DNA from 4 places in the Nocardiopsis sp. NPDC101807 genome. Region 1 is predicted to be linked to each of the others. Evidence: riboswitches for the same ligand, from Rfam matches in the RefSeq annotation. Region 1 holds a riboswitch; each other region holds the start of a gene.
The links. Region 1 has a riboswitch for thiamine pyrophosphate ahead of thiO (glycine oxidase ThiO). Riboswitches for the same ligand answer to the same signal wherever they lie in the genome.

Region 1 (7,434 bases):
GGGGGACGACGCGAGGGCGTGCCGGCGCACCGGGATGCGCCCGGCCAGGCGGGCGCCCCGGCCGGCCCGGACGGCGTCGCGCATCGCGGCGGCCATGCGCACCGGGTCCTGTGCGCGGGTCACGGCCGTGGCCAGCAGGACCGCGTCGCAGCCCAGCTCCATCGCGAGGGCGGCGTCGCTGGCGGTGCCGATCCCGGCGTCCACGATCACGGGGACCCCCGCCCCCTCCACGATCAGTTCGAGGTTGTGCGGGTTGCGGATCCCCAGCCCGGAGCCGATCGGCGCGGCCAGCGGCATCACGGCCGCGCACCCCAGCTGCTCCAGGCGCCGGGCCAGCACCGGGTCGTCGTTGGTGTAGGGCAGGACGGTGAACCCCTCGTCCACGAGCTGCTCGGCGGCGTCCAGGAGTTCCACCGGGTCGGGCAGCAGGGTGTGCTCGTCCGCCACGACCTCCAGCTTCACCCAGTCCGTGCCCAGTGCCTCGCGGCCCAGCCGGGCGGTGCGCACCGCGTCCGCCGCGGTGAAGCACCCGGCGGTGTTGGGCAGCGCGCGGATCTCGTTGCGGGAGAGGACGTCCCACACCGACCCCTGCGCGCCGGGGGAGACCCTGCGCATGGCCACGGTGGTCAGCTCGGTCCCGGAGGTCACCAGGGCCTCCTCCAGGACCTCCAGGGAGGGAGCCCCGCCGGTGCCGGTGATCAGCCGCGAGCCGAAGGAGGTCCCGGCGATCACCAGGGGGTCCTCGGCGCGGCCGGTCGCGTGTCCGTCCATGCTCAGCCTCCCTGGACCGCGGTGAGGACGTCCACGCGGTCGCCCGCGCCCAGCGCGCCGTCCGCCCACGCGGCCCGGCGCACCACCTCGTCGTTGACGGCCACGGCGATCCCGCCGGGGATCGTGCCGCCGCCCGGCGCGGTCAGGTCGCGGACGACCGCCTCCACGGTCGTGCCGTCGGCGAACTCGCGGAGGTCGCCGTTGATGATGAGTTGCACTGCCTCTCCTACTCCCACGTCGTCGTGTGCGCGTCGCCGGTCGCCCGGTCCGCGGCGAACCTGCGCGCGTACTCCGGAAGGGCGCCCGTGGTGAGGGCGCGCGCCATGGCCTCCCCGGTGGCCGGGGTCAGCAGGACCCCGTGCCTGAAGTGCCCCGCGGCCAGGTGCAGGCCGGGGACCCGGGTCGGCCCCAGCAGGGGTTCGTTGTCCGGCGAGCCCGGGCGCAGGCCCACACAGGTCTCGGTGACCTCCAGCTCGGTCACCCCCGGGACGAGCTCGCGCGCGTCCCTCAGGACCTGCCAGAGGCCCCCGGCTGTGAGCGAGGTGTCGTAGCCCAGCTCCTCCTGGGTGGCGCCGATGATCACCTCTCCGTCGGCGCGCGGCACCAGGTAGGTGGTGAAGCCCCTCACCAGGCCCCGGACCGTGCGGCCGACGAGGGGCGCCTCCCCGGCCGGTACCCGGGCGCGCAGGAGCTGGCCCTTGACCGGGCGCAGCGGCGGCACCACCGGTTCGGGCACCGCGACGCGGTCGCTCCAGCAGCCGGCGGCCAGGACGACCTGGTGGGCGGGCAGGACCCGGCCGTCGTCCAGGCGCACGCCCAGCCGGGCGCCCCCGGGGCCGGGGGCCGTGACCTCCTCCGCCCGGCCGGCCGTCTCGGTGACCCCCGCGCGTCCGCCCGCCGCGGCCAGGGCGCGCAGCAGCAGCCGGGGATCGACGGAGTGGTCGTCGGGGGCGAGTACGCCGCCGCGCACGGACGGGGCGAGCATCGGCTCCAGCCGGCGGCACTCGCGGCTCGTCAGGCGCTCGGTGGCGATGCCCAGGCGCTCCTGGAGCCGGTGCAGGTCGGCGAGGACGGCCATGTCGTCGCGGTCGAAGGCCACCAGGAGGGTCCCGGTGGTGCGGTAGCCCACGCGGATCCCGCCGGCCGCCTCCAGCTCGGCGACGAACCCGGGGTACATGCCCGCGGAGCGGACCCCGAACTCCATGAGGGGCTCCTCGCCGAACACGGCCTCGGTGGCCGGGGTGAGCATGCCCGCCGCGACGGTGGAGGCGGCACGGGCTCCGGCGGGGCCGGTCACGGGGTCGGGCTCGACCAGGGTGACGCGAAGGCCCTCCTGGGCCGCCCGCCAGGCGGTGACCCTCCCCACGAGGCCGCCGCCGACCACGACGACGGTCCGCTCCGGCGCGTCCCCGGGACCGCCATTGGTAGGACGAATCGTTTCGTGTCGGGGGTCGTTCTCGGTGCGCACGGCGCTGTTCCCACTCCCTTCGCCGGCATGACCCGGATCAGGTTCGTGCGGTCGGAGGCTCACAGCCTCCCTCTCAGCCGGGTCCCACCCGGCTCCCGCGGGATGTGCAGAGGTCTGTCCCCATCCTAGAACCTCCTCCCGGAACGCGTGGCAGTGGCGGGTATCTCCACGGCGCCCGGACCCCGCCGCGCCGGAAGGTGTCCGGGCCCCGCGGGGATGTGGCAGATTGGGGGAGTGACACGAAGCGACATCGACATCGACACGCTGGTCGGCGAGTGGCTGACCCTGAAGGAGGCGGCCGCGCCGCTCGGCGTGAGCCCCAACCGGATCAAGACCCTGATCCGCGAGAACCGCATGATGGGTGTGGTCCGCGGAGGGCAGCTGTCCGTCCCCGCCGCCTTCATCGACGGCGACGACCTCGTCAAGGGGCTGCCCGGGACCCTGGTGCTGCTGACCGACGCGGGCTTCTCCACGGAGGAGGCCCTGCGCTGGCTCTTCACCCCCGACGACACCCTGCCGGGGACTCCCATCCAGGCGATGCGCGAGAACCGGGGCACCGAGGTGCGCCGCCGCGCCCAGGGCATGGCCTTCTAGGGAACGGCGCGCCGTCGGGCGGCCTCCCCTCCGGGGGGCCGACCGGCGAGGGCCTAGGGTGGGCGGGGTGAGGACCAGCCATGGAACCAGCCTGCGCAAGCGCCTGGACGCATCCCTTCTGTACCTGTGCACCGACGCCCGGACCGGGCGCGGTGATCTCGCCGAGTTCACCGACGCGGCCCTGGCCGGAGGGGTGGACATCATCCAGCTCCGGGACAAGGGGCTGGAGGCCCGCGAGGAGATCGCGGCCCTGGAGGTCATGCGGGAGGCCTGTGAGCGGCACGGGGCCCTGCTCGCGGTGAACGACCGCGCGGACATCGCCCGCGCGGTGCGCGCCGACGTCCTGCACCTGGGCCAGCGCGACCTGCCGGTGCCCATGGCCCGCGACATCATCGGGGCCGACCCCGTGATCGGCCGCTCCAACAACGACATCGCGGCCGCCTCCTCCTCCGCCGGGGAGGCCGGGAGCGACTACTTCTGCGTCGGCCCCACCTGGGCCACCCCCACCAAGCCGGGCCGCCCGGCGGCCGGCCTGTCCCTGGTCGAGCGCGCCGCCGCCCTGGGCACGGACCGCCCGTGGTTCGCCATCGGCGGGATCGACGCGACCACCATCGACGCGGTGCTGGAGGCGGGGGCCCGCCGGGTCGTGGTCGTGCGCGCGATCACCGAGGCCGAGGACCCCCGGGCCGCCGCGGCCGGGCTGCGCGAGCGCCTGACCGCCCGCACCGGGGGCTGAGCGGGAACTCCCGGCCCGGTCGCGCCCCGGGACGACGAAACCGCCGCGCACGGGGCGCGGCGGTGGCGGGCGGGCGTGCGGCGGTCAGACCCCGACGTGCGACAGGGCGCTCGGATGGCGCCGGAGGAACCCCTCGATGGACTGGGCCGGGTGGCCGGTCAGCTTGGGCACCGTCGGGGCGACCTCGTCGAGCTCCCCCGCGGCGATCGCGGCGTACGACGAGGCCCACCCCTCGACGGCCCACTCCGGGGCGCCGGTGGGGCGGCGCGACTCCAGGGCCTCCTCCCAGGTCTCCGGCACGTACCGGACGGAGCGGCCGGTGAGCGTGCCCAGCTTGTCGACCGTGGCGCCGAGGGTCAGGGCCTCCGGGCCGGTGACGTCGTGGGTCGTGTCCTCCGAGGCGAGCGCGGTCGCCGGGTCGGTCAGCACCGCCGTCGCCACGTCCGCCACGTCGTCCCGGGACACCCACGCGACCCGGCCGTCGCCGGCCGGGCCGCGCACCACGCCGTCGTCCCCCACCCAGCCGGGCAGCAGGTCCAGGTACAGGCTGGGTCTCAGGAACGTGTACCGCACCCCCGTCGACCTGATGTGGGCCTCGGTGTAGAAGTGCGTGCGCGCGAACGTGAACGTGGCGGCCGGACCCGCGCCCAGGAAGGACAGGTAGACGATCCGGGACACCCCCGCGCGGACCGCCCCGTCCACCGCGCTCAGGTGGACGGCCATCCGGTCCTCGGACTCGGTCGCCGAGACCAGGAACAGCGTGTCCACACCCCGGCAGGCCCGCTCGAAGCCCGCCGTGTCCTCGTAGGCCGCCATCGCCGCGGTGCTGCCCGGGTACTCCGGCGCACGGTTGATGTCGCGCACGATGAGCCGCTGCGCCAGTCCGAGCCGTGCGATCCGGGCTGCCACCCGCCCGCCCAGCGCCCCGGTCGCCCCGGTCACACCTATGGTGTGGTTTGTCATGTGATCGTCGCCCATGACACCCCATCCTGAAGTACGAGGGCCTGCCGGGCACTCACCGGCACGCGGCTTTTTGCGCGTCCGGGTCAGGGGGTGGTGAGCTCTTGGCCCTTCCCCTCGCCGGACCCCGCGGGAGGGCCTGCGCCGTCGCCCCCGGGAGCGCCCTCGGGGGACTCCCGGCGCGCGGTTCCCGCGGTCCCCCGGTAGGCCAGCCGGCGCAGCAGCACCTCGGCCGGGCCCCGCCTGCCCGCGCGCTCCAGCGCGTACGCCCCGACCACCGTCACCAGCCAGACCCCCACCGCGAACAGGAACATCGACCACGGCGACAGGTGGGCCGCGACCCCCAGCCCCCAGGCGGTCAGGACCGGCGCGCACAGGACCGACTGGGCGAGGTACGCCGACAGCGACCGCTTGCCGGTCGCGCTCAGGGCGGTCGCCACCGGGCCGGGCCCGCGGCCCCCCGCCCGGATCCGGTGGGCGACCAGGGCGATCAGCGCCACGTAGCCGACGCCGCAGGCCAGACCGGTCACCATGTGGGGCAGCGCCAGCATGCCGCCCTGGGCGACGGTCAGGTCCCACGCCCCGACCTGGACGAGCGCGGAGGGGAGGCCGCCCAGCCACCCGACGGAGACGCCGACGGCGGCCGTCAGCCGCAGCAGGACCAGGTGGCGTCCCGGTTCCTCCAGGATCCGGCGGCGAGCCGCCCAGAAGCCGAGCAGGATCGCCGTGGGCACGGCCAGGCCGAGCAGGCCCTGCCCGAGCACGATGAGCGGCCACACCGACAGCCGCCCGAGCGCGGCGCCCAGGATCGAGGGGTTGCCGATGTTGAAGGCCATGTCGTCCATGCCCGGACCCGCCATCGCCGGCTGGTCCGCGGGCATCAGCGCCAGGCCGACCAGGCCGGCGGCCGACAGCAGCAGCATGAGGCCGGTCAGGAGCCCGGCCCACACCAGCAGGGTGGCGTCCCTGCGGCGCAGGAACAGCCAGCCCAGGAGCAGGCCGGCCAGCCCGTAGGCGCCCAGGACGTCGCCCATCCACAGCAGCAGCGCGTGCACGAGGCCGAACGCGAGCAGCCACAGGTTGCGGCGGCGGAGCAGCGCGTCGACGGCCCTCGCGTCCGCCCCCGCGGCCTCCTGGCGCCGTGCGAGCTGCACCATGCCGTAGCCGAACAGGAACGCGAACATCGGGTAGCTGCGCCCGTCGACCGCGACGACGGTGAAGAACTGCGCCGCCGCGTCCAGCACGCCCCCGGGCTCCGGGTGGGCGCTCAGGCCGCCCATGGGGACGGCCCACAGGTACCAGACGGTGTTGGCGATCGCGATGAACAGGAGCATGAACCCGCGTGCCAGGTCGGGGGCGAGCGCCCGTTCGCCCGCGTCCGTCGGGCCTCGTGAGACGGTGTGCCCAGACATGGGGTGTCCTCCGGTCGCGCTAGGTCTTTCGACGATTCAACCGGAGGACGAAGTCGGGCACAACGTACTTTTGTGCTGGGAAAACCCCGGGATCCCCCCTAAGGGGCGGGTTCAGTGGGTGCGTGCGGTCGCCGCCACCACCAGGGCGCGCAGCGGCTCGCGGGCGTCCGCGTCCAGCTCGGGGCTGTCCAGGGCGGCCACGGCCTGCCCGGCGTACTCCTCGACGAGGTCCTCGCAGGCGCGCAGCGCGCCCGAGCCCTCGATCAGCCCGCACATCCACTCGACCGCGTCCGCCGACAGTCCGGGGTCGCCCAGCAGGGAGGCGAAGCGCCTGCCGTCGGCGGCCCCGGTGCGGGCCAGCGTCTCGGCGACGATGAGCGTCCGCTTGCCCTCGCGCAGGTCGTCGCCGGCGGGCTTGCCCGTGGTGGACGGGTCGCCGAACACGCCGAGGACGTCGTCGCGCAGCTGGAAGGCCACGCCCAGCGGGAGGCCGTAGTCCGTGTAGACCCCCGCCAGCTCCTCGTACCGGCCCGCCAGGGCCGCACCCAGGTGCAGGGGGCGCTCCACCGTGTACTTGGCCGACTTGTACCGCATCACGCGCAGGGCGGCCTCGCGGGTGCTCGTGCTGCGCACCTGCTCCAGGGTGTCCAGGTACTGCCCGGCCATCACCTCCGTGCGCATCGCGTCGAAGGGGCGCCGCCCCTCCCGCAGCACCTCCGGCGGGAACCCGCTGGCCTGGTACATCTCGTCCGACCAGACCAGGCACAGGTCGCCGATGAGGATCGCCGCGCCTCGGCCGAACCCGTCGCCGTCGCCGCCCCAGCCCTGGTCGGCGTGCAGCGCGGCCAGCCGCTTGTGGGTGGCGGGCAGACCGCGGCGGGTGTCGCTGTTGTCGATCACGTCGTCGTGGATGAGCGCGCACGCCTGGAGGTACTCCAGGGACGCGGCGGCCCGGATCAGCCGCTCGTCGTCGGCGGCGCCCCCGGCGCCCCTCCATCCCCAGTAGCAGAAGGTCGGACGCAGGCGCTTGCCGCCGGAGAGCATCGCCTCCAGGGCGTCCATGGCGGGTGCCAGCTCCTCGCCGATCCCCAGGACCAGCTCGCGGTGCGCGGCGCCGAACCCGGCCAGCTCGCGGTCCACCGCAGGGCGGGCCTCGAAGACGGACGGGGAGAGTGCGGAAGTGGAAGAAGAGGAAGGGGCCATGTCCTGCACGTTATCGGCTGTTCGGGGCGTCCTCACCCCGGTTCGGCCGACCCGCCCCGCCGGGGCGGGGCGAGCCCGCCCGCCCCGGCGGGCGCGCCCCGCGCCGGCGGGTCCGGACACGGTCTCGCACAGTGGGACGCCTGTCCCTGTCCGTGAGTGCGCTTCGCCTAAGCTGGTGCACATGCTGGCAGCACCGACACGCCCCGTGGCGCCCCGAAGCCCGGCCCCCAGGCCGCGTCATATCCGCGAACTCCTCAACGCGGGCGAGCCGATGTTCTCCTTCGAGTTCT
Region 2 (7,434 bases), on a different contig from region 1:
CGGTCACCGCCACGCGCTGGCTGGAGGTGAGCCGCACGTTCTGGGTGGAGCCGGTCAGCGGGATCGTGGTCGACGCCCACGAGACGCGTGCGGAGACCCTGCGTCCGCAGGACGACGGGGGCGAGGTCCCCCTCCTGCACGCGGAACTGGCCATGGCGGACAACCAGGTCTCCGGCTACGCCGAGCAGGCCCGCGTCAGGTCGGTGCTGCTGCGCGCCCTGGACTCCTGGGCGCCCCGGACCCTGGGGCCGCTCGGAGGGCTGGCGGTCCTCGTCGGCCTGGTCCAGGCATGGCGGGGCCACCGCGCGGACGGCGCACCCGCGGACGGTGCGCTGAGCGGGGACGCGGACGCCGGCCGGGAGGCCCCCGCCCGTGGGCGCGGGCGCCGGCGCGCCGGGGAGCCCCTCGACCCGCAGTGGTGACCGGGCCCCGTCCGCGCCTGTGTTCCGGCGGTGGGCGGGAAGGCCACGCCGTAGTATCGGACACATGTGCGGTCGCTATGCCCAGTCCCGGAACGTGCACCAGCTGCAGCTCGCCTTCGGGCTGCCCGAGCAGGCCCTCACCGAGGAGGCGGATCCCCGGTCGTGGCCGCCGCTGGAGGAGCTGGAGCCGGACTACAACATCTCGCCGGGAAGACCGGTGTACGCCGTGCTCGGGTCGCCGCCCCGGGCCGGCGACCAGGGCCCGCCCGGGCCCAGGAGCCTGCACACGCTGCGCTGGGGCCTCGTCCCCTCCTGGGCCAGGGACCGCAACGTCGGCTACCGGATGATCAACGCCCGGAGCGAGACGGTCGCCGACAAGCCGGCCTTCCGCACCGCCTACCGGCGCCGCCGGTGCCTGCTGCCCGCCGACGCCTACTACGAGTGGCAGCTCGTCGGCAAGGACGGCACCGTCCAGGCCAGCACCTCGCCCGCGACCGACCCCCAGCACAAGAAGCGCAAGGCCAAGGCCGACAAGAAGCCCTACGCGATCCACTACCGGGACGACCGCCCCCTGGCGATGGCGGGCATCTTCGAGCGCTGGCGCGACCCCGAGGTTCCCGAGGACGACCCCGCCGCCTGGGTGTGGAGCTGCGCGGTCATCACCACGGGGGCGGCGCCCGGGCTCGACCACATCCACGAGCGCATGCCGGTCGTCGTGCCTCCGGAGGACTGGGCCGCCTGGCTGGACCCCGCCTCGGGCGCCGACGAGCTCGCGCACCTGCTGGGGGAGACCCCCGTCGACCGGTTCGCGGTCGACGAGGTGTCCACCGACGTCAACACCATCAAGAACAACCGTCCCGACCTGCTCGAACCCCTCACCGACACCGGGGGTGGCGAACCGGGGACACTTTTCTGACCCCTGTGGCGGTGGACACAGCGGGGGCGGACCTGTGTATGGTGTGCGGGGCCGCAGGGCCCCGGCGCCGGGATCGAGGCGCCGCGGCACGCACGACGTGCCCACACATGTGAATACGCAACGCGGGAGCTCGCGCCATGGCGGGCTGAGAGGGCGACTCGACGGTGTCGCCGACCGCAGAACCTGTTCGGGTAATTCCGACGTAGGGAGGCATGCCATGACGGCTACCGACGGTCGTGACGTCAGTTCCACCAGAGGTTCCGACACCGCCGTTCACCGGGTGACCACCGGTCCCATCATGGGATCATCCAAGGTCTATCGCGAGGTCGTGACCCCGGAGGGCCACACGCTCCGCGTGCCCCGGCGCAGGGTGGGACTCAGCAACGGCAGCCACTTCGACCTGTACGACACCTCCGGCCCCTACACCGACGACGCCGTGTCCGTCGACGTCCACCGGGGCCTTCCCCCGACCCGCCTGGCCTGGGCCGGGGACCGCCCGCCGGCCGGCGGCGCGTCCACCCAGCTCGCCCGCGCGAAGGCCGGGACCCTCACCCCCGAGATGCGCTTCGTGGCCGAACGCGAGGGCGTGGACCCCGAGTTCGTCCGCTCCGAGGTGGCCCTGGGCCGCGCGGTGATCCCCGCCAACCGCTGCCACCCCGAGTCCGAGCCGATGATCATCGGCAAGAACTTCCTGGTCAAGATCAACGCCAACATCGGCAACTCCGCCGTCACCTCCTCCGTGCCCGAGGAGGTCGAGAAGATGGTGTGGGCCACCCGCTGGGGCGCCGACACCGTCATGGACCTGTCCACGGGCAGGCGCATCCACGAGACCCGCGAGCGCATCCTGCGCAACTCGCCCGTCCCGATCGGCACCGTGCCCATCTACCAGGCACTGGAGAAGGTCGACGGGGACCCGGCCCGGCTCAGCTGGGAGGTCTACCGGGACACCGTGGTCGAGCAGTGCGAGCAGGGCGTGGACTACATGACGGTGCACGCGGGGGTGCTGCTGCGGTACGTGCCGCTCACCGCCCGCCGGGTCACCGGCATCGTCTCCCGGGGCGGCTCCATCATGGCCGCCTGGTGCCTGGCCCACCACAGGGAGAGCTTCCTGTACACCCACTTCGAGGAGCTGTGCGAGATCCTCCGGGAGTACGACGTCACCTTCTCCCTCGGCGACGGGCTGCGCCCCGGGTCGATCGCCGACGCCAACGACGAGGCCCAGTTCGCCGAGCTCCGCACCCTGGGGGAGCTCACCCACGTCGCCCGCGCGCACGACGTCCAGGTGATGATCGAGGGACCCGGGCACGTCCCCATGCACAAGATCGCGGAGAACGTGCGCCTGGAGGAGGAGCTGTGCGGCGAGGCGCCGTTCTACACGCTCGGCCCCCTGGCCACCGACGTGGCCCCCGGCTACGACCACATCACCTCGGCGATCGGCGCCGCGCAGATCGGCTGGCTCGGCACGGCGATGCTCTGCTACGTCACGCCCAAGGAGCACCTCGGGCTGCCCGACCGCGACGACGTCAAGACGGGCGTCATCACCTACAAGCTCGCCGCGCACGCCGCCGACCTGGCCAAGGGGCACCCCGGGGCCCAGGAGTGGGACGACGAGCTGTCCAAGGCGCGTTTCGAGTTCCGCTGGCAGGACCAGTTCCACCTGTCCCTCGACCCCGAGACCGCCCGGTCCTTCCACGACGAGACCCTGCCGGCCGAACCGGCCAAGACGGCGCACTTCTGCTCCATGTGCGGGCCCAAGTTCTGCTCCATGAAGATCACCCAGGACGTGCGCCGCTACGCGGAGGAGCACGGCCTGGACACCGTCGCTGCCATCGAGCGGGGCATGGCCGACAAGTCGGCGGAGTTCTCCGAACAGGGCAGACGCGTGTACCTCCCCCTCGCCGAGTAGCCAGTGTCCCCCGAGGCGGGGGAACCGCCCCGAGGTTCCCCCGCCCGCCTTCCGGCTCCTAGGGCTTGAGCACTCGTACCTTGCGGCTGATGTTGAATCCCAGTCCGTGACGGTAGATCTCCGGCACCCTGTACTGCCCGCTGCTGTCGTCGAAGTAGAACACTCCCGCGGTGAGGAGGGCGTCCGCCTCCTCCGTAGTCAGGCCGACGTCGTCGAGGCTGAAAGGCACGGTGACCGTGGCTCCGCGGCTCTGGAGACGGGCGAGAAGCTTGCCGATATCCTGGTTCTCCGTCTTGATCGCGTCGATCTTGATCTGACTGCACCGGGCCAGGGCGGTGCGCATGGCAGAGGGGGCCAGCACCCGGTCCGTCCAACGGCTGTTGCCGGACCCCAGGGACAGTTTGGCCGACTCGGCGAGGAACGCCGTGACGTCACGGGCCTGGACCTGTTTGTTGTAGTCCGCCAGAGCGGCGGGGACCCAGAGGTGGGAGCGTGCCTCCCGGGACTTCTCGGAGCCCATCTTCCAGCCCCAGAGGGGCACCAGGATCTTGGGCAGGTCGTCCTCAGCGATGTCGGATATGTCCAGTTCGGGCCGGTCCAGTGCCCCGGCCTGGGAGGCGATCCACACGGTCAGACGCAAGGAGTCCGTGCTGTCCCAGCGCAGCGCGTACGACTTGTACCGGTCCGCGAGCTGGCTGCTGTTCTGCTGTACCGCCCAGTTCACCAGGTCCCTGCGGACGAAGGCGATGATGCCGAGTGGTCGCCCGCGCAGGGCACGGAGCCAGTTGAGGGTGTCGATCAACAGCGTTCGCAGCGCGGTGCGCTTGACCTCTGAGTCCAGTTTCTGGAGCATGTCCTCCAAACCGTCGATCACGAAGACGGCGCGCACCCGCGCTCCGAGCGCGACCAGCGCCTCCTCGGGAGAGCGGTCGGACACCTCGGCCCCTGCGGCCATGGCGAGGCAACGCAACCACATCGACCGCCACCGGAGGGTGTCGTCGGCGGGGAGGTCGGAGAGGGCCCGGCTGAGGGTGTCACGGATATCGATGGTGGTCGCTGCCGTACCGCCGTGTCGCTCCGCGAAGGAGTCCCGCAGGGTCTGTGTCGTCAGGCTCGCCTGGTTCTGCTGGAGGGAGTCCGGCTCCAGGACGGGCACGATCGAGGCGTCCAAGGTGACATCGGAGACGTCCGACTGCTCCGCGAAGAGGCGCCATTCCCGTGCCGCGCACGCCTTCGCGTACGTGAAGGTCTTGCCCGCTCCCTTGGCTCCGAGCACCAGGGCGATCGGGGGTTCGGTCCGGTGGTCGCCGACCAGGCGCCGCAGGGGCTCGGTGGCGAGGAACCCGGTCGCCGACGTGAGGCCCTGGTTCTCGGCGTAGACGAGGTCTTCGGCCGAGCTCGCCAGGTGCCGGCGCTGGTCTCGGACGTCGATCCGTTGTTCTTCCGGTGACGGGGTGACCTGGACCGGTGGTTCCGGCACCAGCGCGGACAGCGTCTCCCTCACCCCTGAGCGTTCGATGGCTGCCACCACCCCGTCCCACTGGGGCGGGAGCGCCAACAGGTTCTCGTTGAAGGGGCTCAGCAGCGGCGGCGTGAACACGTCGGTGTCGAGAAGCGTGTTCTCGTCCTCAAGGCTCTCTTCCGTGACGATGACCGAACCGGCCAGTGCGTCCGAGAGGTTCCGCTGCGCGGTCTCGACCTGTTCCCGGTGCGCGTCGTGGCGGAACTGGGTGATCACTGCGGAGCTGACAGGATCGGTGCCGTGGATCGACGGCGCCCGGTGGCCGAGTTGCCTGATGAGTCGGGTCGTCCCGGAGAGGGACTGGCCGCTCAGGGTCGTGACGAAGACGCGCTGGATCCTGGGGTCGAGCAGGAGTGGCGCGGACAGTTCGGAGGAACCGGCACGAAGGTCCACGATGACGACGTCTGCCCCGGCCGACTCCGTGAGTTCCGCCAGGGCCTCGGAGACGAAGTAGCGCGAGCGGTCGGGCGTCAACAGATCGCCGGGGTCGATCCTCGGCGGAGTGAGGAGACTCCGTCGGCTGGCGGGCAGCACGAGCACGGCTCCTCCGCCGGGATACCTGCCGATGTGCTGGTTGGGCAGGTACGACGCGGCCAGGGCGACGGCGCGTGTTCTGTCCTCGTCGACCGAACCGTGCAGGCTTGCCAGGAAGTCCTCGTAGGCGAAGTCCATCTGCCCGCCCTGCTCCTGGTACATCCACGTGATGCCGGGAGCTTCCAGGTCGGCGTCCACGAGAAGGACACGGCTGCCGCGTCGGGCGAGGTGGTCGGCGAGGGCGACGGCATGGAGGGTTCTTCCCACCCCGCCCTTGAAGGAGTGGAACGCGAGAACCTGGACCCCGGAGGCGAACTGGTCGGATCCGGGACGTGGTAGCGGGTCGGCCAGCTCGCGAACGATGCGGCGTTCACGGAGCTGGGGCAGACGGCGAAGGTCCGAACCGCCGTGACCGGCTCTGATATCGATGGGAAGAGCCGGAGCCGGGTCTTGGGACGGCCCGTCGAGGAGCAGAGCCGGCTCCCCGCCCACTCGTGAGACAGATCCGGGGCCGAAGCACTTCTCGTCCTCCAACCAGGCGAGGACGGTACTCGGCTCAGTGCCCTTCACGACCTCCATCTGCAGCCCGTCCCACCAGGCGTCGACTTCGAGAAGCCACGTCGGCCAGCCGCCGCCCAGAGCGAGCTCGCTCAGCCTCTCCTCGACGTCCACCCATGTGTACAGGCGGACGGGTGCTGATGAGACCAGGTCCTCCACTGTTCCTCCTCGTTCCCTGTCGTCAGTTCACAGGACTCGGTTCACGCCTGCTGACACCAACGGATCAGCGATCGGAGTGCGACCAGGGCCTTCTTCTCATCCGACGGATCCAGTCTCGCACCGTAGCGCCAGGCTTCGTGGAGGTCCCTGATCGGGACGCGCTGGTTCGCGTCGTGTCTGGCACGGCAGTCGGTGAGCCCGCTCATCACGGAACCGGGCAGGTTGAGCTCCCTCGCCAGGCTCCGCAGATCGTGGGACCTCTCCAGACTGACGGAGTCCCGGCTCCCCGACCGGCGGATCAGCTCCGCCTTGAGTCCGCACTCCGCGGCGTAGAACAGGAGAAGGCAGGCGACGTCCCTCTGCTCGTCCACGATCTGCTCACCCCACCTCGCCAAACGGTCGCGGTTCGCGAGGAGAGCGGCGCGCCCAACATTGACACCCATGTGGGAGATTGTTCCAGGATCCCATGCCCGGCGGAGCATATCCAGGCCACGGGATCGGGCCGCCCGAGGGGCGGCGAAGCCGGCGTGCCACCCGCCGCTCCCGGGTCCCGGGCGGCCCGTGGCACGGACCGCAGAACCCACGGGCACCATCGGCTCCGCAAAAGATCCACCGACTCGCGCATTCCGCCCACCGCCGGTTCCGCCGGCCTCGGCCTCCGACCGCCCGGGCGGTCGGAGGCCTCAGCCGGGCTTGCGGGCGCTGGCCACCAGGTGCACGCCGACGTAGTCGTCGGACTCGGTCGCCCGCAGTTCCATCTCCACCAGGCGCCCCATCGACCTCGGGTCGCGGGCCAGCATCATCTCCACCGTGGAGGCGGACAGCACCGTGCGGGGCTTGATCCACTCCAGTTCCAGACCCGCGTCCGAGAGCGTCTCGGTGAGCTGCTCGGCGGTGAAGCACCGTGTGATGGAACCGTCGGGCCAGGGGACCAGGAGCACGTCCGCGCTCGGCGCGTGGCTCAGCTCCGGCCAGCGGTCCTGCTCGGCGAGCAGCGCCATGCCCAGCACCACGGAGTCCACGCACAGCAGGGCGCGTCCCCCCGGGCGCAGCACCCGGGCGACCTCCGCGACGGAGGACTCGGTGGCCAGGTGGCGCGACAGGACCCGGTTGTCGGCGATGACCCCGTCGAAGACCTCGGAGGCGAAGTTGCGCAGGAAGGCGGAGTCCCCGACGACGTGGCGCAGGCGCCCGCGCCGCGCCGGGCGCGGCACCACCGCGCGCCCGTTGACGAGGGTGAGCGGGCGGCGCACCGCCATGTCGGTGGAGGGGAGCAGGGTCACGACGTCGTGGCCGGCGGCCACCGCTCGCGGGGTGCCCTGGTAGTCGGGGCTGGACACGTCGAGGAGTCGGGAGGGCGCCTCGGGGAGCCAGCGGGCGATCTGCGCCTCCGCGACCGCCCAGTAGAACCGCCAGT
Region 3 (7,434 bases), on a different contig from region 1:
CCCCGGGCGAGTACCTCGTAGAAGACGGCGTGCTTGTACCAGTAGGGGTCACCGGTGCCGCCGGAGGACATGAGCGGGCCGGTGGCGGCCCCGGTGGCCGGGGCGAGCGGACCGTGTTCGGCGTGTACGCGTCCGCCGGGGCCGTGCTCGTCTTTGCTCATCTGCTGCTCCCCACCAAGAATGTTCGACATCGGGTCAACGGGCGTTCCGGGCACGGGCGGGGGCCGGCGGGGGTGGCCCGCCGGCCCCGGTCCGTGGTCCGGGGCCGCTATCTGCCGTTGACGGTGAACACGTGCGCCGGCCCGGTCGCGGGGTCGAGGCGGACGTAGTTGTCCGCGCCCCAGGTGTAGGAACGGCCGGTCAGTTCGTCGGTCACCTCGAGTTCCTCCTCCCACGTGTGGCCGATGGACGGCAGATCCAGGTGCACGGTCGCCTCGTGGGCGTGGTGCGGGTCGAGGTTGACGACGGCGATGACGGCGTCGTCGGGGTCGCCGGGCCCCGTGCCGGGCCGGTGCTTGGAGAAACAGATCAGCTCGGGCCGGTCGACGTGGTGGAAGCGCAGGTTGCGCAGCTCCCGCAGGGCCGGATGCGAGCGGCGCAGCTCGTTGAGCCGCGTGATGAGCCCGCTGATGGACGCCCCGGCGGCCTCGGCCGCGGCCCAGTCGCGGGGCCGGTACTGGAACTTCTCCGAGTCCAGGTACTCCTCGCTGCCCGGGGCCGCGGGGGTGTTCTCGCACAGCTCGAAGCCGGAGTAGACGCCCCAGGCGGGGGAGAGCAGCGCCGCCAGCACCGCGCGGACCTCGAAGGCGGGCCGTCCGCCGTGCTGGAGGTAGGCGTGGAGGATGTCCGGCGTGCAGGGGAAGAAGTTGGGACGCAGGTAGTGGGCGGTCTCCCGGGTGAGCTCGGTGAGGTAGTCGGTGATCTCGTCCTTGCCGTTGCGCCAGGTGAAGTAGGTGTAGGACTGGTGGAACCCGACCTTGGCCAGGGTGCGCATCATGGCGGGGCGGGTGAAGGCCTCGGCGAGGAAGAGCACGTCGGGGTGCTCCCGGGCCACGTCGGCGAGCAGCCGCTCCCAGAAGGCGACCGGTTTGGTGTGGGGGTTGTCGACCCGGAAGATCCGGACCCCGTGGTCGATCCAGTGCCGGACGACCCGTCGGATCTCCGCGTACAGGCCCTCGAAGTCGTTGTCGAAGTCGAGGGGGTAGATGTCCTGGTACTTCTTGGGCGGGTTCTCCGCGTAGGCGATGGAGCCGTCGGCCCGGGTGGTGAACCACTCGGGGTGCTCGGTGACCCACGGGTGGTCGGGGGAGCACTGGAGGGCCAGGTCGAGGGCGATCTCCAGACCGTGCTCGGCGGCCTCGCCGACGAACGCGTCGAAGTCGGCGAGCGTGCCCAGGTCCGGGTGGACGGCGTCGTGGCCCCCCGCGGCCGACCCGACCGCCCACACCGAGCCGGGCTCGCCGGGGCCGGCGGACAGGGCGTTGTTGGCGCCCTTGCGGTGGCTCGTGCCGATCGGGTGGACGGGGGGCAGGTAGACGACGTCGAAGCCCATGCCGGCGATGGCGGGCAGGCGTTTGGCGGCGGAGGCGAAGGTCCCCGAGCGCTCCTGCCCGGGGGCCGTGTCGACCTGGGCGCCCTCGGACCTCGGGAAGAACTCGTACCAGGAGCCGAAGAGCGCGCGCTCGCGGTGGACGACGACCCGGGTGCGCCCGGACCGGGTGACCAGCTCGCGGATCGGATGGCGCTCCATCTCGTCCAGGACCTCGGGGGTGACCGCCGCGGCGAAGCGGTCCAGCGGCGCCGCCGAGGCGTCCCTCAGGACCTTGGCCGCCCTGGTGAGGGCGGGGTTGCGGGGTGCGCGCCGGGCGGCGCGCGCGAGCAGCCGGGCCCCCTCCTCCAGGACGGGCCCGGTGTCCTGGCCCAGGGGGAGTTTGACCCGGGCGACGCGGTGCCAGGTGGTGAAGGGATCGGTCCACGCCTCGACCGAGAAGGACCACGTCCCCACGGAGGGGAGGCTGATCTCGGCCTTGTACCGGTCGGTGCCGGGCGCGTGCTCGCGCATGGGCACGAGGTGTTCGCGGCGGCCCCGGGGGGAGTACACGACGACCCCTGCGGCGAGGGAGTCGTGGCCCTCCCGGATGACCGTCGCCCCCACGGTGAAGCGTTCCCCGGGAACTGCTTTCACCGGACCGAGGTCGTTGTCTGGAGAGATGTCGAGGATGGGCAGGCGTCCGATCACTGGCTACACCGTAATTGTCGTGGTTCGGGCGTTTCTGGGCGCGAGCGGTTTATGGCAGGCGAAAATAACCTGTTGTTAATCCGACGCAAGACGGAGTTAACGAAGTTCCGGAACGGAAACTGTCCGGATTACGGCTTCGGTTCCCTCTGCTGTCTATCGTCCGCCCTCTTGTGGCGTTTGGCGGAGTGCCGGGGCCGGATAATTTGTGTGTTCCTCATCACACTGGCCGGAAGGCTTGGGGTCTGGTATTTGTCGGGTTTCACCTGGGTAAACCGTACATATCAGTCATAAGGAGTCGGTGGATTCAGCTGTCTCTGTGGTTGTTTTCTGATGGTCTGTGGTGAAAGGACGGAAAATTCGTCGGTCGTGTTGGGTGGTGGGTCGCCGTGGGTAGGGATCACCGAATGCACCCGGGGGCCGCCGGGCTGTATTCCGGACACCCGGGCGCGTGGGAATGATCGCCCCAGGCCCTTTTGTCGCGAATTCGGGCGCGGACGACGCGGACGGCGTCCGCCGATCCTGTTTCACCCGGATGACGAGTGGACCGCGCGCCTGTTTCGCGACGTCCCGCGGGCGCGCCGGGGCCGGGCGCTTTGCCGTGGATTGGGCAAGCTTTTCGATGACACGCCCGATTCGGCCTCCCGCGCTTTGCGGTGCCCCTGCGAGCGTGGAGGTCGCAGTGCCCTGCTCCGCGCGCGCGACGCGGGCGGGGCGTCACACGGCCGAGGGGGGCGACGTGACGGAGCCGAACCAGGACGGTCCGCCGCAGGAGGAGCGGGGCCCGGACGAGAGCCGGGCCCCGAGGCACGCGAGGGAGGGGGGCCGCCGGGGGGCCGGCGGTTCCGGCGCGGACGCCGAAGGCGTGTCCGGGGCGCCGCCCTGGAGGAGGTGGGCCGACCGGGCCGTCCTCCCCCTGGTGGACCGGCTCCGGGAACGCGTGACCGCCCTCGGCGACGCGGTGGAGCACGGGAGGGGCGCCGGTGACGGCGACCGCCCGGACGGAGGGCGCAAGGACGCCGTCCTGCGCCTCACGGGCACGGGTGCGGTCGCCGGCCTCCTGACCGCCGCGCTGGTCATGCCGTGGGTGGGCGGGATGGGGCTGGTCGGAAGGGACGCGGCCGCCGCCTTCATGGCCCTCCCCAGCGACCTGGAGATCTCCCCGCTGGCGGAGCGCGTGCTCCTCACCGACGTCGACCACGAACCGATCGCGGAGGTCGCCGACCGCGAGCGCGAGGTGGTGTCCCTGGACGCGGTCAGCCCGTGGGTGCCCGCCGCCCTCATGGCGATCGAGGACGACCGGTTCTACGAGCACTCCGGGCTGGACCTGCGCGGCGTCCTCAGGGCCGCCATGCGCACCGCGCAGGGGGACACCCAGGGCGGGTCCACCATCACCCAGCAGTACGTCAAGAACCTGCTCATCGAGCAGGCCTCCACCGAGGAGGAGGTGGAGCGCGCCAGCGAGCAGACCCTGGGCCGCAAGCTGCTGGAGCTGCGCCACGCCATCGACATCGAGGACCGCCTCACCAAGGACGAGATCATGGAGGGCTACCTCAACCTCGCCTACTTCGGGGCGGGGGCGTACGGCATCGAGGTCGCGGCCCAGAGGTACTTCTCCGTCTCCGCCGCCGACCTGGACCCGGCGCAGGCCGCCACCATCGTCGGGCTCGTGCGCAGCCCCTCGTTCTACGACCCGCTCAACAACCGCGAGGCCGCGCGCGAGCGCCGCGACCTGGTGCTGGAGCGGATGGGCGCGACCGGGCACCTGGACGCGGCGCAGGTCGAGGAGTACGCGAGCCGGGGGCTCGCCCTGGACCCGACCCCGCGAGGAGGCAGCTGCTACCACTCGGAGCAGCCGTTCTTCTGCGACTTCGTCATGCGCTGGCTGCGCGGCTCCGACATCCTCGGGGAGCTCCAGGGGGAGCGCGACGAGGCGCTCACCAAGGGCGGCATCACCGTGCGGACCACGCTCGACGGGGAGGCGCAGCGGGCCGCGGAGGAGGCCATCGAGCGGTACGTCCCGGCGGAGGAGTCCACCAAGTTCGCCGCCCAGGCCATCGTCGAGCCCGGCACCGGCCGGATCCGGGGCATGGCGCAGAACCTGCGCTACGGGTTCGACGACGAGGCGCTCGGCACGACCTCCCTCAACCTGGCGGTGGACAGCGAGGCCGGCGGCTCGCTCGGCTACCAGGCGGGGTCGACGTTCAAGACGTTCACCCTGGCCGCCGCCCTGCACTCCGGGCTGGGCTACGGCACCAGCTTCTCCTCTCCCGAGAGCGTCTCGGTCGGAGGGCTCGAGAACTGCGACGGCGGCGTGATGTCCGGGTGGAGCGTGAGCAACGCCGGGGAGAGCGACGGCGGCCGGCACAACATGATCAGCGCGACCAAGGGGTCCGTGAACACCTACTTCGCCCAGCTCCAGAAGCGCGTCGGCCTCTGCGAGACCTCGGAGATGGCCGAGCGGGTCGGCATCCACCGCGCCGACGGCGAGCCGCTGGGCGTCTGGAGCTCCTTCACCCTGGGGGACCAGGAGGTGTCCCCGCTGACCGTCGCCAACGCGTACGCCACGTTCGCCGCCCGCGGCACCTACTGCGAGCCCGTCCCGGTGGTCTCCGTGCGGATCGGCCGCGAGGGCGCCGAGGGCACCCGGGAGGTCGCGGCGCGCACCGACTGCGAGGAGGGCAGGGTCGGGCGCGACGTCGCGGACGGGGTCAACCACCTGCTCCAGCAGACGTTCAAGGGCGGCACCGCCAACGGCCTCGGCCTCGGGCGCCCCGCCGCGGGCAAGACCGGCACCACCGACAACGCCGCCTACGCCTGGTTCGCCGGCTACACCCCGAACCTCGCGTCGGCCGTGGTGGTCGGCGACATGCGCGGCGGCGAGGAGAACCCGCTCCAGGGCGTGACGATCGGCGGGCGCTACTACGGCATCGTCTACGGCGGCACGCTGCCCGGCCCCATCTGGCAGGCCACCATGCGCGGGGCCACCGCCGACCTGCCGGCCGAGGGCTTCGCCCCGTCGCCGAAGGCGTTCGGCGACCCGTCGTCGACACCGCCCAAGGGCGGGGACGACGAGGGCGACGCCTGACCGCTCCCGCCGCCGGGCGGGGCCCCGACGAGGGGCGGAAAACGGGGGCCGCGGGGAGGGAACACCCCGCGGCCCCCGTTGTTGACGCATAATGGAGGGAAACCGACAGGGGAGCGCGTGAGCGCTGAGAGTGCGGCACCCGGCCGCAGACCCTTACACACCTGATCTGGGTCATGCCAGCGAAGGAAGTCGTAGGAACCCGTCTCCGGCGGCGTGCTCCCGCGCACCCGGGACGGTCCCGGGGCGCGGCACGTCCTCCGGCGTCGCTCTTGGCCACATGGGCCCTCGTCCACCCCGACGAAGGGACACCACCTGATGAGCACCGATACCGGGCGCACCGGATTCTGGCGCGACGTCCTCGGACGGCTGCGCGGCTGGCGCACCGTCGACATCGTCGTGGCAGCCGTGATCGGCGTCGCCGTCGGCGTCGTCTTCTGGCTCTGGAACATCGTCTGGTCGGTCACGACCCCGCTCTTCGTGGGCTTCCCACCCGCGCAGGCGGCGGTCTACGGCATGTGGCTGATCTCCGGCGTCCTCGGCGGACTGGTCATCCGCAAGCCGGGCGCCGCACTGCTCACCTCGATCGCGGCCTCCCTGGTGTCGGCGGTGCTGGGGACGCAGTGGGGGGTCATGGTGATCCTCGACGGGACGCTCCAGGGCCTCCTCCCCGAACTGGTCTTCCTCGCCTTCGGCTACCGGCGCTGGGGCATGGGCGTGGCCGTGCTCGCGGCGGCCGCGGCCGGCCTCTCCCCGGCCGTCCGCGACAACATCGTCTACAACGTGACCTGGCCCCTGCACTTCCAGCTCGTCTACGGCGTCATCGTCGTGATCAGCGCGGCGGTCATCGCGGGCGTCGGCGCCCGCCTCCTCACCACCGCGCTGGCCAGGTCCGGCGCGCTGGCCCCCTTCCCCTCGGCCAGGGGCTGACCCGTGGCCGACCACGACCGCCGCGGCCCCACGGGGGCGACCGCGGAGCACCCCGCCGCACCGGCCCCCCTCCGGTCCCCCGGAGGGGGCGGCGCACGCGTCGAGCTGTCCGGCTGGGGGTGGCGCCACGCGGGCCGCGAGTCCTACGCCCTGCGCGGGGTGGACCTCACGGTCGGGCCCGGTGAGCGCGTGCTGCTGCTCGGCGCCTCCGGGGCGGGCAAGTCCACCCTGCTGCACTCCCTCGCCGGACTCACCGGCCCCGACGGCGCCCTCAACGGCGACCAGGAGGGGACGCTGCTGGTCGACGGCCTCCCCGCCGACCGGGGCCGTGGAGGGGTCGGCCTGGTCGGCCAGGACCCGGAGACGCAGCTGGTGATGGCCCGCGCGGGCGACGACGTCGCCTTCGGCCCGGAGAACCTGGGGGTGGACCCCGGCCTGATCTGGCCGAGGGTGGACGACGCGCTCGGCGCGGTCGGCTTCCCGTACGGGCGGAACCACCCCACCGGCGCGCTGTCGGGCGGTGAGAAGCAGCGGCTGGTCATCGCCGGCGCGCTCGCCATGCGCCCGCGCCTGCTCCTGCTGGACGAGCCCACCGCCAACCTCGACCCCGCGGGCGCGGCCCTGGTGCGCGGCGTCCTGGAACGCCTGCTCGCCGAGACCGAGGCGACCCTGCTCCTGGTCGAGCACCGGGTCGCCGACGTGGTCGGACTGGTGGACAGGGTCGTGGTCGTCGCACCGGGCGGCGGAGTGGTCGCCGACGGGGACCCGGCGGACGTGTTCGCCGCGCACGGGCGCTCCCTCGCGGAGCAGGGCGTGTGGGTCCCCGGTCACGAGCCCTCCCCCGCCACGGTCCCCGCGCCGGGCGGCGGCCCCCGCGTCGAGGCGGTGGGCGTCACCGCGCGCACCCCCTCCCAGCTGGGGGTGGGCGCCCCGCCCCGGAGGACCGTGCTGGACGGGGTGGACCTCTCCGTCGCGGCCGGCACGGCGACCGCCCTGACCGGCCCCAACGGGGCGGGCAAGTCCACGCTGCTGACTCTGCTGGCGGGGCTCTCCCGACCCCACAGGGGCGCGGTCCTGCCGCGCGGCCCCCTGGCAGGGGCCGACCGGCGGCCCCTGGCGCGCTGGCCCGCCCGGCTCCTGTCCCGCCACGTGGGCACCGTCTTCCAGCACGCGGAGGACCAGT
Region 4 (7,434 bases), on a different contig from region 1:
GGAGGGCCGGGCACTACGCCGTGGCGCTGGTGTTCGCCGTAGCGGCGTTCGTGCTCACCGGGCTGCCGGGCGCCAACCTGCCGACCCACCCGGCGGTCGTCTTCCTCGCCGCCGCGGTGGCCGTCTGCGCGCTCGTCCTGCCGGGGTTGTCCGGCTCCTTCATCCTGCTCACCCTCGGGCTCTACGAGCCGACGATCAGCGCGGTCGGCGACCTGGACATCGCCTACCTGGCGGTCTTCGCCCTGGGCATGCTCACCGGCCTGTCCCTGTTCGTGAAGTTGCTCCAGCACCTCCTGGAGAACTTTCACCACATGACCCTCGTTGTACTCACCGGCCTCATGGCCGGTTCGCTGCGCGCCCTGTGGCCGTGGCAGACCGAGTCCCGCGAGGTCGTCACCCCCACCGACGTCCCCGTGACAGTCGTCTTCATCGTCGCCGGCTTCGTGATCGTGACCGCCGCCATCGTCTGGGAGCGCCGCAAGCGCTCGCGGGCCGAGGCCGCCCACGTCCCGACCGGCGTCTGACCGGAAAGAACGGAAAGCCACTTCTCATGACAGCGAATCTGTGGACGGCGTCGAACCTGGCGATGGAAGGCGAGGTCGTCCACGAGTACGAGGGCTTCATCGGCTGGGTTCTGAGCCTGATGACGACCCTGGGCGAGCCCGGCGTCGGCGTGGCCCTGTTCATCGAGACCTTCTTCCCCCCGATGCCGAGCGAGGCGGTCCTGCCCGGTGCGGGCTTCCTGGCCTACGACGGGCACATGAACGTCTGGCTCGCCATCCTGTGGGCCACGATCGGCTGCCTGGTCGGCGCCTGGGGCTTCTACGCGATCGGCGCCCTGCTGGGCCGGGACCGCACCAAGTGGCTGGTGGAGAAGACCCCCCTGCTGGAGGTCGAGGACTTCTACAAGGCCGAGCGCTTCTTCGCCCGCTTCGGCGGCCTCGCCGTGCTCCTGGGCCGGTGCGTGCCACTGGTGCGCAGCTTCATCTCGGTCCCCGCGGGCATCGAGCGGATGCCCATCCTCAAGTTCTCCGTGTACACCGTGATCGGCTCCGCCGTCTGGAACTCGATCTGGATCGGCCTCGGCTACGCCTTCGGCCCGGCCATCAAGCCGATCCTGGTGCAGTGGAGCGGCCTCATCAGCAACATCGTGCTCGTCATCATCGCCCTGCTGTTCCTGTGGTTCGTCATCGCCCGCGTCCGCAAGCTGCTCAAGGCCCGGTCCGCGGACAACGCACCCACCCTCTGAACGGCGCCGGCAGCCGTACGGGCCCCTCGGGCCCGCACGCCCGGAACACATACGCCGACCCCCTCGGGTCGGCCGCACACTGAGCGGGGCCGCCCACGCGGCGGCCCCGACGGCGCGGGGTGCCGGTGGGTCCACCGGCTGAGAGCACACCCGTCGAACCTGCCCTAGTTCGTACTAGCGAAGGAACGCCCATGAGCGCGTACAACATCGTGTCCATCGCCGGCAGCGACCCCAGCGGGGGCGCCGGGATCCAGGCGGACCTCAAGGCCTTCTCCGCACACGGGGCCTTCGGCATGACCGTGGTCGCGGCCCTCACCGCCCAGTCCACGCGCGGCGTCACCGGGGTCCACCCGATCCCCGCCGAATTCGTCGCCCACCAGATGGACACCCTCTTCTCCGACGCCACGGTGCACGCGGTCAAGGTCGGCATGCTCGGCACGGCCGAGGTCACCGAGGCCGTCGCCGAGGCGATCGGGCGCCACGGACTGCCCCGCGTGGTGGTGGACCCGGTGATGGTGGCCAAGAGCGGCGACCGGCTGCTGGAACCCTCCGCCGTCGACGCGCTGCGCACCCGGCTGCTGCCCCGGGCGGACCTGGTCACGCCGAACCTCCCCGAGGCGGCCGACCTGCTGGACGAGCCGGAGGCGGCCGACCTGGCGGCGATGCACGACCAGGCCCTCCGCCTGCTGGAGTTCGGTCCGCGCGGGGTCCTGCTCAAGGGAGGCCACCTGGCCGGCGAGGACTGCGTCGACATCCTGGTGACCCGGGACTCCGCCCCGGTCGAGTTCCGCTCGCCGAGGGTCCGCACCCGCAACACGCACGGCACGGGGTGCACCCTGTCCTCCTCGATCGCGGCCCTGCTCCCGCAGCGGCCGGACACGGCCTCCGCCGTGGGCGACGCCAAGGCCTACCTGACCGAGGCGCTCCGGCGGGCGGACGAGATCGACGCCGGAGGCGGACAGGGGCCCGTGCACCACTTTCACGCCTGGTGGAAGTAGGGCCCGCCGACCGGGGAGGGCGCGGCCGGCGCCCTCCCCGGTGAGGCCCGGCCCCGGCGGTGCGGCCCGTCCGCGAGGGCCGCGGCCGGGGCGCGGTGGGCCGCCGGCCGTACCGCTACCCCCGTACGGGCTCCATGACCGCGTCCGGGTCCCGCCAGTCCGGGTGGGCGAAGAACTTCCTCGTCTCCGCGACGACCACCGGGGACAGCAGGAGCAGCCCGATCAGGTTGGGCAGGGCCATGAGCCCGTTGGCGATGTCGCTGAACAGCCACACCGCGTCGATCTGCGCCGTGGCGCCGACGTAGACGAACGCGATGAACAGCAGCCGGTAGGGCACGACGAGCGCGCGCCCCGCCAGGTACACGACGCACCTCTCGCCGTAGTAGGCCCAGCCGAGGATGGTGGTGTAGGCGAAGACCACCACCGCGCAGGTGACGAACACGGGGCCCAGGCCCGCCAGGTCCGGGCTGATCCGGCCGAGGCCGACCTCCATCGCGGAGGTGGTGAGCAGGATGCCCTTGTCGCCGCCCTCCACTCCTGCGGCGCCGGTGTCCTGCCACACCCCGGTCGTGATGATCATCATCGCGGTCAGGGTCAGCATGATCACGGTGTCGACGAAGGTCTGCGTCATCGCGACGAGGGCCTGGCGGACCGGCTGGTCGGTCCTGGCCGCGGCGGCGGCGATGGCGCCGGTGCCCATGCCCGACTCGTTCGAGAAGATGCCGCGGGAGACGCCCTGGCGGATGACGTGCATCAGTGTGGCGCCCGCGAACCCGCCCACCGCGGAGGTGCCGGTGAAGGCGTCGCCGAGGACCAGCGCGAAGGCGGGGCCGATCCGGTCGTGGTGCACCGCCAGGACCAGAAGGTTCATGAGGACGAAGCCGATGATCATGAACGGGACCACGGCGGAGGCGACCCGGCCGATCCCCCTGATGCCGCCGAGGACGACCACGGCGGTCAGCAGCATCAGGACCGCGCCGACGATCGGCCGGTCGACGCCGGTGGCGTCGTTGACCGCCTCGGCCACGGCGTTGGCCTGGGTGCCGTTGCCGATGCCGAAGGCGGCCACCGCCCCGAAGACGGCGAACGAGCAGCCGAGGAGGACGCCGAGGCCCCCGGGAAGGCCCCGGCGCAGGTAGTACATCGGGCCGCCGGCCTGCTCGCCCCTCTCGTCCGTGACCCTGTACTTCACCCCGAGCAGGGCCTCGCTGTACTTGGTGGCCATGCCGAGGACGCCGGTGACCCACATCCAGAAGAGGGCGCCCGGCCCGCCGAGCCCGATGGCCAGCCCCACCCCGGCGATGTTGCCGACGCCGGTCGTCGCGGCCAGGGCGGTGTTGAGGGCCTGGAAGTGCGAGATGTCGCCCCTGACGCCCTCGCCGACCTCCTCCCGCCGGACGAGGGCGAGCCACAGGGCGTGGGCGAGCCGTGTGAACTGGAGCGCCCGGAGCCGGATCGTCAGGTAGACCCCGGTGACCAGCAGCAACGGGAGGAGGACGAGCGGACCCCAGATGATGCCGCTCAGTACTCCGGCCATGTCGAGCAGCAGGTCCACGGGGGTCTCCGTCTCGGTGCGCGCGTCGGCCCGGCGCCACCGGCACGGCGAGGCGGGGTCCGGCGGTCCGGAGGGACGTGCCGACGCTAGTGGACACCGGGCGGTGACGCAGGGAAATCACGGCAACACGCGGCGAAGCCTTGCCCGCCGCGCCCCGTGCCCGCCGCACCGCGGCCGGGGGCGCCCGCCCGCCGGACGCCCCGGTCACCGCGGGGCCCCTGGGGGAGGGCAGCGGTCAGGAGTCGTCCTTCTTGTGGGAGAGGGCGAGCCTGCTCAGCACCTCCGCGGCCCGGGCCGGGTCGGCGCCCCGGCCGACGGCGACGCCGAGCAGGTAGGTGGTGAGCGGGGCGGCGGGGCGGGCCACGGAGTGGGCGGCGTCCCTGGCGAGGTCGAGGACGCGGTCGACGTCCTCCTTGCCCAGGGGCTCCGTACCGGTCAGCTCCAGTTCACGGTGGACGGCTTCCGCCCATTCGACGAGGGTCACCGGGCGACTCCTAGGAGAGGGATGGCGGTCACGTCAGGCGATCATAGCCATCCGGGCGTCACCGGGCGGCCACAGGCGCGCGCGGGCGGGTCACCGTCCGATCGCCCGGCCCACGCCTGCGCTTCGGAAGGGGTTCCCCCCGTGCCGGACCGCGGTTCATCCGGCGGTCCTAGTGTCGGCACCAGCCTTCCCCCGGCGTTGGGAGCCCCCGCATGCCACCGACCGAGCCCTCTCAGCCGCTTCGCGTGGCGATCGTGACGGAGTCCTTTCTCCCGCAGGTCAACGGGGTGACCAACTCCGTCTGCCGGGTCGCCGAACTGCTCGCCTCGCGCGGGCACCGGGCCCTCGTCCTGGCCCCCGGCCCCGGGCCGTCCTCCTACGCGGGCTTCCCCGTGGTCCGCATGCCCTCGCTCCCCCTGCCCTTCTACCGGGACTTCCCCGTGGGCCTCCCCGCCCGGCGCACGATGACCGCGGCCGTCCGCGCCTTCGCCCCCGACGTGCTGCACCTGGCCTCGCCCGCCCTGCTCGGATCGGCGGCGGTGGAGACCGCCCGCCGCTGGGCCCTCCCGACGGTGGCGGTGTTCCAGACGGACCTCCCCGGCTTCGCGGCGCGCTACGGCCTGCCCGGCGGCGACGGCGTCTGGTCCCTGCTGAAGCGCACGCACTCCGCCGTCGACCGCACGCTCGTCCCCTCCTCTGCCGCCATGGAGGCGCTGGCCGGACGCGGGTTCCCCCGGCTGGACCTGTGGCAGCGCGGTGTCGACGCCCGCCGGTTCTCCCCCGCCCACCGCGACGACGGCCTGCGCCGCAGGCTCGCGCCGAACGGCGAGACCGTCGTGGGCTACGTGGGGAGGCTGGCCCGGGACAAGCGGGTCGACCTGCTCGCCCACGTGGCCCGCCTGCGCAACATCAGGCTGGTCGTGGTCGGGGACGGTCCCGAGCGCTCCCGCCTGCGCCGCCGCCTGCCCGACGCCGTCTTCACCGGGCAGCGCACGGGCTCCGAGCTGTCCCGGCTGTACGCGTCGATGGACGTGTTCGTCCACACGGGGGCCGACGAGACGTTCTGCCAGGCCGTCCAGGAGGCGCTGGCCTCGGGGGTGCCGGTGGTCGCCCCCGCCGCGGGCGGGCCGCTGGACCTGGTCGTCCCCGAGCACAACGGGCTCCTGTTCGCGCCGGACTCGGTCCGCGAGCTGCGCGTGGCGGTCGGGCGCCTGGCCCACAACGGGGCCGTGCGGGAGAGGATGGCCGGACGGGCCCGCGCCTCGGTGGCGCACCGCAGCTGGGAGGCGGTCGGCGACCAGCTCATCGGCCACTACCGGGCGGTGATCACGCCCAGCCGCGAACTGGCGGCGCGGGGGACCGACGCCGCGCGGTCCGCCTGAGCGGCTCCGGTCGGCGGGGACCGGAGCGGTCCGGCGCCGGACAGGGCTCCGGCCTCCCCCGGAAGGAGCGTCCGGGGGAGGCCGGAAGAGTGTGCGCCCGCCCCGCCCCCTTCCACGGGACGGGCGCCGGGATGGTCTAGCCGACGGTCTGGGCGGTGGCCCGGGCCCTCGTGACGACGGCGCTGGGAGCGGCGTCGAGCAGCATGGCGAGGACCTCGTCGAGCCTGTCCAGGTGGGCGCGGATCCAGGGCAGGGCCAGCGGGTCCGTGGCGGCGAGCGCGGTGTAGCGGCGCTCCTCGGACTCCCCGTAGAGGAGGCTGGTGGCGACCCTCATGCGCAGGGCGCCGGGCCCCTCGCCGAATTCGAGGGCGGGCAGGACGCCCATGCCGAAGCGGTCCAGGAGCAGTCCGGTCAGCGCCGGGCCGGTGGTCACGCCGTGCAGGGCGGCCAGTCTTTCGCGGACCGGCTCGAAGTCGGGGTAGAGGTAGAACGCGGCGCGCGGGGCGGCGACGGTCGCGCCGGCGCGCTCGAAGGCCCCGGTGACCGCGCGGGCCACGATGCCGTGCAGGCGGCGGCTGCGGTCGATGTGGTCGACGAGTTCGGCCGGCTCGGTGAAGGCGTGGGAGGCCGCCTCCTGGACGGGGGCGGCGGGACTGGACCAGATCTCGCTGGCCACGCCCAGCAGCCCGCCGCGCAGCCGGTGGCCGGCCTCGGAGTCGGGAAGGCGCAGCACGCCGATCCGCCACCCTCCCAGGGCGAGGTTCTTGCTCAGGCCGGTGGAGATGACGGTGCGCTCGGGCGCGTACTCGGCGGGGCTGTGGATCTGGACGGGGTCCTCGCCCGGGCCCGCCGGATGGACCAGGTCGCGGTAGATCTCGTCGGAGATGATCAGCAGGTCGAGCTCGCGCGCCACCTCGGAGAGCCTGCGGACGGTGTCGGCGTCGGCCACGGTCCCGGTGGGGTTGTCCGGCAGGGTGACGATGACGGCGTTGACCGTCCGCCCCTCCTCGCGGGCGGCGGTGACCGCGGCGTGCAGGAGGTCGGGCTGCGGCACCCCGCCCTGGCCGGTGGCCGTGGGGACCAGGATCGGCCGCTGGCCGACCAGGCGGCTCTGCGCGGCGTAGCTGACCCAGCTGGGCGCGGCGATCGCGGTGTCGCCGCCGATCTCCAGCAGGAGGCTGTACAGGAGCGGCTTGCTGCCGGGGCCGGCGATGACCAGGCCGGGGTCGGTGGGCAGTCCGCGGCGTTCCCAGTAGCCCGCCGCGGCCTCCCGCAGGGCCGCCGACCCGGCGACGGGGCCGTAGGCGTTGGCGCCGTTGCCCGCGGAGAGCTGGTCGCGCATGACCGGGTGGACCGGGAGCCCGGCCTCGCCGAAGCCGAGCGGCAGCACGCGCACCCCCTGGCGCCGCTTCTCGGCGAGGGCTTCGTTGACGGCAAGGGTGGCGGACACAGTGACGGTCATGGACGACTCATCTCCGGCTCATCGTTCGGCGCTCGACCGCGCCTCGGTGCGACGGTCTGTCACGCCTCACCATGCCCCGCTTCAGCCATCAGTACAAGCGAGTCTTTTCGATGCTGAGCGTAAGATCTCCTTATGCTAGATCTCCGTCGCCTGCACGTCCTCCGCGAGTTCAGCGTCCGGGGCACCATCGCGGCCACTGCGAACGCCCTCGGCTACACGCCTTCCGCGGTCTCCCAGCAACTGGCCAGACTCGAACGGGAGACGGGCGTCGCGCTCCTGGACCGCTCCCCCAAGGGCGCCGAGC

Region 2: another riboswitch for thiamine pyrophosphate. It lies ahead of thiC (phosphomethylpyrimidine synthase ThiC); the one in region 1 lies ahead of thiO (glycine oxidase ThiO).
Region 3: another riboswitch for thiamine pyrophosphate. It lies ahead of ACIRPH_RS24205 (ECF transporter S component); the one in region 1 lies ahead of thiO (glycine oxidase ThiO).
Region 4: another riboswitch for thiamine pyrophosphate. It lies ahead of thiD (bifunctional hydroxymethylpyrimidine kinase/phosphomethylpyrimidine kinase); the one in region 1 lies ahead of thiO (glycine oxidase ThiO).

What each region holds. Positions count from the first base shown of each region.
Region 1 is NZ_JBIWMK010000007.1:74,250-81,683, reverse strand. Features, by position in the region: gene ACIRPH_RS21705 (thiazole synthase) at 1-771, opposite strand, end outside; gene thiS (sulfur carrier protein ThiS) at 774-989, opposite strand; gene thiO (glycine oxidase ThiO) at 998-2,206, opposite strand; TPP riboswitch at 2,236-2,348, opposite strand; gene ACIRPH_RS21690 (Rv2175c family DNA-binding protein) at 2,456-2,833, shown strand; gene thiE (thiamine phosphate synthase) at 2,901-3,569, shown strand; gene ACIRPH_RS21680 (SDR family oxidoreductase) at 3,654-4,547, opposite strand; gene ACIRPH_RS21675 (DUF418 domain-containing protein) at 4,616-5,941, opposite strand; gene ACIRPH_RS21670 (polyprenyl synthetase family protein) at 6,053-7,144, opposite strand; gene metF (methylenetetrahydrofolate reductase [NAD(P)H]) at 7,350-7,434, shown strand, end outside.
Region 2 is NZ_JBIWMK010000004.1:442,754-450,187, forward strand. Features, by position in the region: gene ACIRPH_RS14855 (DUF3068 domain-containing protein) at 1-422, shown strand, start outside; gene ACIRPH_RS14860 (SOS response-associated peptidase) at 487-1,338, shown strand; TPP riboswitch at 1,451-1,562, shown strand; gene thiC (phosphomethylpyrimidine synthase ThiC) at 1,556-3,244, shown strand; gene ACIRPH_RS14870 (KGGVGR-motif variant AAA ATPase) at 3,303-6,017, opposite strand; gene ACIRPH_RS14875 (hypothetical protein) at 6,059-6,460, opposite strand; gene ACIRPH_RS14880 (class I SAM-dependent methyltransferase) at 6,701-7,434, opposite strand, start outside.
Region 3 is NZ_JBIWMK010000008.1:159,417-166,850, reverse strand. Features, by position in the region: gene treS (maltose alpha-D-glucosyltransferase) at 1-161, opposite strand, end outside; gene ACIRPH_RS24215 (alpha-1,4-glucan--maltose-1-phosphate maltosyltransferase) at 269-2,239, opposite strand; gene ACIRPH_RS24210 (transglycosylase domain-containing protein) at 3,198-5,324, shown strand; TPP riboswitch at 5,422-5,529, shown strand; gene ACIRPH_RS24205 (ECF transporter S component) at 5,640-6,251, shown strand; gene ACIRPH_RS24200 (ABC transporter ATP-binding protein) at 6,357-7,434, shown strand, end outside.
Region 4 is NZ_JBIWMK010000001.1:1,066,322-1,073,755, forward strand. Features, by position in the region: gene ACIRPH_RS04570 (DUF368 domain-containing protein) at 1-524, shown strand, start outside; gene ACIRPH_RS04575 (DedA family protein) at 551-1,249, shown strand; TPP riboswitch at 1,355-1,452, shown strand; gene thiD (bifunctional hydroxymethylpyrimidine kinase/phosphomethylpyrimidine kinase) at 1,441-2,247, shown strand; gene ACIRPH_RS04585 (alanine/glycine:cation symporter family protein) at 2,363-3,802, opposite strand; gene ACIRPH_RS04590 (DUF6457 domain-containing protein) at 4,038-4,286, opposite strand; gene ACIRPH_RS04595 (glycosyltransferase family 4 protein) at 4,532-5,668, shown strand; gene ACIRPH_RS04600 (pyridoxal phosphate-dependent aminotransferase) at 5,805-7,130, opposite strand; gene ACIRPH_RS04605 (LysR family transcriptional regulator) at 7,263-7,434, shown strand, end outside.